One region of the Fulvimarina uroteuthidis genome, then DNA from elsewhere that is predicted to be linked to it. Evidence: riboswitches for the same ligand, from Rfam matches in the RefSeq annotation. Region 1 holds a riboswitch; the other holds the start of a gene.

Region 1 (3,399 bases):
ATCGCCAGCTGCCAATGGTCGTTCACGACGAGGGTCGCGCCCGATGCCCGGCACAGATCGCGCGAGCGCTGCAGCATGGCGCGCAGTTCGTGCGCATCGCGGTCCTTGATCCGCATCTGGACGAGCCGGACCCCGAGCGGCAGGGCGCGTTCCAGCCAGATCGGATCGTCGAAGATCGGATAGAAGCGGTCGAGCGTCATGACAGCAGCCCCATGCCGAACATCGGCGTCGAAGGCGCGGCCATGTCGCGCGGCGGCATCGGATCGGCCTCGAGCCCCAGGTGGCCGGCCTCGATCGCGCGGGCGAACCCCTCGGCCATCATCGCCGGATCGCCGGCCTTCGCCACGGCCGTGTTCAAAAGCACGGCGTCGAAGCCCAGCTCCATCGCATGCGCTGCGTGGCTGGGCAGGCCGAGCCCCGCATCGATCACCATCGGCACGTCGGGAAACTGCGCGCGCAGGGTCCGCAAGCCGTAGACATTGTTGAGGCCGAGGCCGGTTCCGATCGGCGCGCCCCAGGGCATCAGCACCTCGCAGCCGGCCTCCAGCAGGCGCTCGGCCAGGATCCCGTCCTCGGTGGTGTAGGGAAACACCTTGAAGCCGTCCGCGGCAAGAATGCGGGCCGCCTCGACGAGGCCGAACGGGTCGGGCTGCAGCGTGTCGGCATGGCCGATCACCTCCAGCTTGATCCAGTCGGTGCCGAACATTTCGCGCGCCATCTGCGCCGTCGTCACCGCCTCGCGCGCCGAATGGCACCCGGCGGTGTTCGGCAGGACGTGTACGCCGAGCGCGCCGACGAGTTCGCGGAAGGCGTTGCCCGCCTTTCCGCCGGCCGTCTCGCGCCGAAGCGAGACGGTGGCGATTCCCGCGCCCGAGCGGCGGAACGCCTCGGCGAGGATGGCGGGCGAGGGATATTGCGCCGTGCCAAGCATCAGGCGGGAGGGGACATGGGTGCCGTAGAAATCGGGCATCGTCAGCCTCCTTGCCGCGGCGCGAGGATCTCCAGCCGATCGCCCTCGGCGAGCATCGTCGCTCCGCGCGCGGTGGCGGGCACGAAGCTCTCGTTCACCGCCGTCGCCACCTTGGCCTCGCCGTAACCCAGCTCCGACACGGCGTCCTTTAGCGTTGCCGCCGCGATCTCGCGCGGCTCACCATTCACCATGATCTTCATCCATCACCTCCGGATGTTTGCCGTCCAGCACCAGGTCCGCCACCATCCGCGCCAGCGCGGGCGACAAGAGGAAACCGTGGCGGAACAGGCCGTTGACGAGGATTGTCGATCCGCGCCTTCGAATGCGCGGCAGATTGTCGGGAAAGGCTGGGCGGGCGTCGGCGCCCAGCTCCAGCACCTCTGCCTCTCCGAAGGCCGGATCGAGCGCGTAGGCGGCGCCCATGAGTTCCAGCACGGACCGCGCCGTCACCGGACCGCGATGCGCCGTCTCGATCTGCGTCGCGCCGAGCATGTAGAGCCCCTCGCCGCGCGGCACGATGTAGAGCGGATGGCGGGGATGGAGCAGCCGCACCGGCCGCGACAGGGCGACGTCGGGCGCCCGCAGGACGGCCATCTCGCCGCGCACGCCGCGAAGGTCCGGCAAAGTGTCGGCCGCCGCCAGCCCCCGGCAGTCGATGGTGATGTCCGTATCGCTCCCGCCTGTCCCGTCGGCCGCACCGTGGAACGCCTCGACGTCGACCCCGCGGGAGGACAGTCCGACGTGCAGCGCCGCAAGGGCTGCGCGAGGGTCGAGATGGGCTTCGCCGGGAAAGTGCAGCGCCCGCGAAAAGCGCGCGGAAAGACCCGGCTCGAGCGCGTCGAGCCCCTCCGCATCGAGGATCCGGTGCCCGGTGGAGCGCGCCGCGAAACGCTCGACCTCGACGCGGTCGCGGCCGAGCGCGACGACCAGCGTGCCGGCCCGGATGACCGAAGCGCCCGCGCCTTCCCACCATGCCGCGGCCTCCTGGCCGAGCCGCACCACCGACGCCTCGGCGGTGACGGCTTCGCAGAACGGCGCGAGCATGCCACCGGCCCACCAGGAGCAGCCGTGCGGTCCGGGCGGTCCTTTCGGATCGAGCAGCCGGACGCACGCCCCGCGCCGGACGAGCTCCGTGGCGGCGCAAAGCCCCATGACGCCGGCGCCGAGGATCGTGATCCGCAGCGTCACGACCTGAGGTCCCGGAGACGAGCGACAGGTTCGCGCCGGCGCGCGTCACGAGGCGAGGAAACGTCGAACGCCGCGCGAACGCCGATGGAAGCAGCTGTCGCCGGATCAGCGTGAAGACCTGTGAAATTGCGCGAACGGGTGCCCTTGCCGGAGCCACGATCGCCGGAACGTTTCGCCACTTTCCCCATCTCGCCCTCGTTGTGAGGGTCTACCGACGAAAGAAGGGAGATGTTGCGGGCAGATCATGCGCACCAGGCTCCGTTCCCTACGCCGGCATGACCCGGATCAGGTGCGATGGGTTGGCGCAAAGCCTCTCAGCCCCTGACAGGGCACCCCAACGGACGCTGACGTCCTACAGCAGGTTTCCGGTCGAGACAAGCGTCCGATGAGCGGACGCCGGGAGGTCGGTCCTTGTCCGAAGGCGCGCCGCCGAGCCCGGGCCGGAACGCCGTCCTTCCCGGCGCGCAGCTGGCGATCGCGACGGATGCGGCCGGCCGGCAGCCCCGCCTTTCGCGACCGGTTGCCGACGGGCCTCTTCGCGGCCATCGTCGGCAAGGCCCTATCGGGCCTCGATGCTCACGAGGACACCGCGCTGAGGATCGAGCCGCCGGGCGTCCGGTCGGCCGACGGGCGATCCATCCCCAATTGCGCCTCCACCAGCCGGCGATAGGCGCCGCTGCGCGCCATCAGCTCGCCATGCGTACCGCTTTCCACGATGGTTCCACCCGACACGAAGCAGATCCGGTCCGCATGCCGGATGGTCGACAGGCGATGCGCGATGACAAGGGTGGTGCGTCCCTTCGACAGTTCGGCGAGCGAGGCCTGGATCGCCTGCTCGGTCTCGGTATCGAGCGCCGAGGTCGCTTCGTCGAGAATGAGGATCGCCGGATCCTTCAGGAACATGCGGGCGATCGACAGGCGCTGCTTCTGGCCGCCGGACAGCTTGACCCCGCGCTCCCCGACGACGGTGTCGAGACCCATCGGCAGCGCGGCGACGGTCGCCTCGAGCGAAGCCCGGCGCATCGCCGCGACGATCTCCGCCTCGCTCGCCTCGAGCCGGCCATAGGCGATGTTTTCGCGCACCGTGCCGCCGAACAGGAACACGTCCTGCTGGACGACGCCGACATGGTTGCGCAGGGAAGCGAGCGTCATGTCGCGAATGTCGGTGCCGTCGATCAGGATCGCCCCGGCGCTCACCTCGTAGAAGCGCGGCAACAGCGCGCATATCGTCGTCTTGCCGG
Region 2 (3,399 bases), on a different contig from region 1:
CGCCCGGGTCGAAGCCGCCCTGGCACCCTTGAGCGGGGACGCCAGCCTGACCTGACGAACCCGCCGGCAGGGCCCGGCGCCGCTGGCGCGGGGCAGGGACGCGTCAACCGTCCGGAGCCGCGCTCGCTCCGCCTCCAGGGATCGGCCCGCAGATCGGGATCGATGGTCGGAAAGCCCAGCGCGTAAGGTCGAAGAGATCGCGCCAGCATCGTGCGGCTGAGCGGACGCGCGATGCTCCGCGCCGGCGCCGGAAAGCCGGCAGCTTCCACCCCGTCACATCTGGAGCCCGGCGCTGTCCGGCATCGGCCAGGCGTCGCGGTGATAGGCGCTGTGCCAGAACATCCATTCGTGCCAGACCGAGCGTTCGAACGCGGCTTGCATCCTGGCGCGAAGGCGGGCGTCCGCTTCCTGCGCAAGGCGGTCCGTGAGATCGCGCATGCCGCGCACCGCAAAGGCGAACTCCTCGCCCGCATAGGTGTCAACCCAGGCGCGGTAGGGATGATCGGACACCGCCTTGGCGTGGATCGCCTCGCCGACGGCGAGATAGATCGAGAAGCAGGGCAGGAGCGCCGCCACCGCGACGGGAAACGGATCGATCGCCGCCGCGCGCACGAGGGAACTCACATAATGGTCGCAGGCCGGCGAGGGCGGGGTCTTCAGGAACGCCTCGCGCGTCACCCCGTAGAGCGTCATGTATTCGTCGTGGAGCTGGCGCTCCACCATGATCGCGCCGTTCGCCGAACCGGCGAGCCGGGCGATCGTCTCGGGATCGGGCGCGCGGGACGCGGCAAGGGCGAGGGCCCGGGCGAAGCCCTCGAGATAATGGGCGTCCTGCACGATGTAGAACCGGAACGTCTCCGGCGGCAGGCGCCCGTCGGTCAGTTCGGCATTGAAGGGCATGGCGTGGATGGCGGCGAGACGTTCCGCGTTCTCGGTCTCGATTTGCGTGACGAAGGACATGTCAGCACGCTCCTGTGGTGGTGGATGATGTCTGGTGGTCGAAGAAATGATGGACAGGGCCGTGGCCGTGGCCGACCTGAAGCGCGTCCGCCGCCGCGATCGCGCCGCCGATATAGGCTTTCGCCCGGCGAACGGCCTGCGTCAGGTCGAGGCCGAGCCCGAGCTGCGTGGCGAGCGCGGAGGACAGCGTGCAGCCCGTGCCATGGGTGTTTTTCGTCGCGATCCGCGCAGCGCTCAGCACCGTTTCGCCCCCCGGCGTGACGAGGAGATCCGTCGCCTCGCCGCCGGGCAGATGCCCGCCTTTCATGAGAACGGCCTTCGAGCCGAGCGCCAGGAGCCGTTCGCCCTGCGCCCGCATGGCGTTCAGGTCCCGCGCCTCCGGTTCGCCGAGGAGATCGCCGGCTTCCGGCAGGTTCGGCGTGACCACGCGCGCGCGCGGCAGGATGCGCTCGCGCAGCACCGCGACCGCATCCGCGGCGAGCAGGCGGTCGCCGCCTTTGGCGACCATCACCGGGTCGAGCACCACCGGCGCCTCGATCCGTTCGAGGGCATCGGCCACGACCTCGATGATGCCGGCATTGCCGAGCATGCCGATCTTGATCGCGTCGATCCTGATATCGGCGGCGATCGCCGCGATCTGGTCGCGTACCATGAAAGGGTCGACGGGCGTGAAGCCCTGCACCCCTGTCGTATTCTGCGCGGTGAGTGCCGTGATCGCGGCCATCGCATAGCCGCCATTGGCCGAGATCGCCTTGATGTCGGCCTGGATGCCGGCCCCGCCGGACGGATCGGACCCGGCGATCGAAAGAATGTTCGCGATCATGCCGCGCTCCCGTGTTCGGTGCCGGGACGGCCGCAGGCGCGAGGCGCTCGTTCCTTCGTCTGGCCGACTGTGCTGGAAGGGTCTTGCATGCTCGGTCCCTCTGCTTCGGCAAGAGGGAGGGGCTTTGCCCCGTCACGACAGACGAAGCCGACACCCGCAACTTCCTCCGCCGGTATGATCCGGTTCAGGTTCAAAGGGTGCTTCTCAACCCGGCCGCGAAAGCCGGATGCCCCTGTCGCGCGTTTTGGGTCCCATAAAGGGCCGGCCTTGTCAAACCGGCGCCCTTGCGGCGCAGGTGGAGCCGCAAGGGCCGCGGCGGCGGGATCGCGCATGGAGGGTCGCGGCCCGCCTGTCCCGTTGCGGCTTGCGGGGGGGCGCCGCCGCCAGAGCCTGCGAAACCGCAAAGCGTCGTCTTTTCAACGACCTCGTCCGGACGTCCCGGCGCACATTGTAAGGCAAACAGCGTGAAGCGTCAGTTTTGCGCAGGCCTCGGCCGGTAACGTCCAATTAACTTCTTTCCTGTCCCGCCATGACGGCGCGGTCGGAACCAACCTTTGGAAAACGACGAACGAATGTCCGAGACCCCTTCCGACAAGCGCCCGATCCGACTCAAGGGACGCTCGTTCCTGGCGATCCAGCTGTCGCCCGAACTGCCTTTCGAAAACTGGCTCGCACGGCTCGATGATCTTGCCCGTCGCTCCACCGGCTTCTTCCTCGGCAGGCCGATCGTCCTCGATGTCGAAGGCCTCGACATCACGCAGGAGCAGTTGAAGGATCTCATCGGCGAACTGGGCGAGCGCTCGGTCCGCATCATGGGCATCGAAGGCGCGCGCCATTCGCTTCTCGGCATCGGCATGCCGCCGGCCATGCAGGGCGGGCGCCCCGCCGCCGACATCGACCCGGCAGCCGCGGTCGGCCGGCCGGACGCCGCCCCCGCCGGGACGAACGACGGCAAGGCGGACGAGACGTCCGGCGGCACGCCGGCGGTCGCGGAAAAGACCAGGCCGCAGCCTGCGCCCCTCGTCTCGGACCAGTCCACCCAGCTTCCTTCGATCGTGATCGACCGTCCGGTTCGCTCCGGCCAGTCGATCATCTTCCCGGAAGGCGATGTGACCATCGTCGGCTCGGTCTCCTCCGGCGCGGAAGTCGTCGCCGGCGGTTCGATCCATATCTACGGCACGCTGCGCGGCCGTGCGCTGGCCGGATCGGTCGGCAATACCAATGCCCGCATTTTCTGCTCGAAGCTCGAGGCGGAACTCGTGGCGATCGATGGGCTGTACAAGATGCCCGACGATCTCGATGCCGGCCTCGTCGGCCAGGCCGTAACCATCTGGCTCGACGGGGAAACCATTCGCGCCGACAAGATCTAGCCGTGACGGGGTCCGGGGCGGCGCGGTGGCCGTGTCGTCCCCAGCACCCACGCGGTTCAACAATGAAACCGGGGACGATCCCGGCATGATGCCGAGGAACAGGAGAGCATGAACATGGCAAAGACGATCGTTGTGACATCGGGCAAGGGCGGCGTCGGCAAGACCACGTCGACCGCCGCGCTCGGCGCGGCGCTTGCCCAGAGAGGCGAGAAAGTCGTCGTCGTCGATTTCGATGTCGGGCTGCGC

The links. Region 1 has a riboswitch for thiamine pyrophosphate ahead of U0C82_RS13670 (FAD-dependent oxidoreductase). Riboswitches for the same ligand answer to the same signal wherever they lie in the genome.
Region 2: linked by a shared signal. The riboswitch ahead of thiD (bifunctional hydroxymethylpyrimidine kinase/phosphomethylpyrimidine kinase) and the one ahead of U0C82_RS13670 (FAD-dependent oxidoreductase) in region 1 are both predicted to bind thiamine pyrophosphate.

What each region holds. Positions count from the first base shown of each region.
Region 1 is NZ_JAXLPB010000004.1:300,878-304,276, forward strand. Features, by position in the region: gene U0C82_RS13655 (thiamine phosphate synthase) at 1-200, opposite strand, end outside; gene U0C82_RS13660 (thiazole synthase) at 197-970, opposite strand; gene thiS (sulfur carrier protein ThiS) at 973-1,170, opposite strand; gene U0C82_RS13670 (FAD-dependent oxidoreductase) at 1,148-2,152, opposite strand; TPP riboswitch at 2,404-2,505, opposite strand; gene U0C82_RS13675 (ABC transporter ATP-binding protein) at 2,735-3,399, opposite strand, start outside.
Region 2 is NZ_JAXLPB010000002.1:137,179-140,577, reverse strand. Features, by position in the region: gene U0C82_RS05645 (dihydrodipicolinate synthase family protein) at 1-55, shown strand, start outside; gene U0C82_RS05640 (TenA family protein) at 274-960, opposite strand; gene thiD (bifunctional hydroxymethylpyrimidine kinase/phosphomethylpyrimidine kinase) at 962-1,783, opposite strand; TPP riboswitch at 1,928-2,027, opposite strand; gene minC (septum site-determining protein MinC) at 2,356-3,153, shown strand; gene minD (septum site-determining protein MinD) at 3,268-3,399, shown strand, end outside.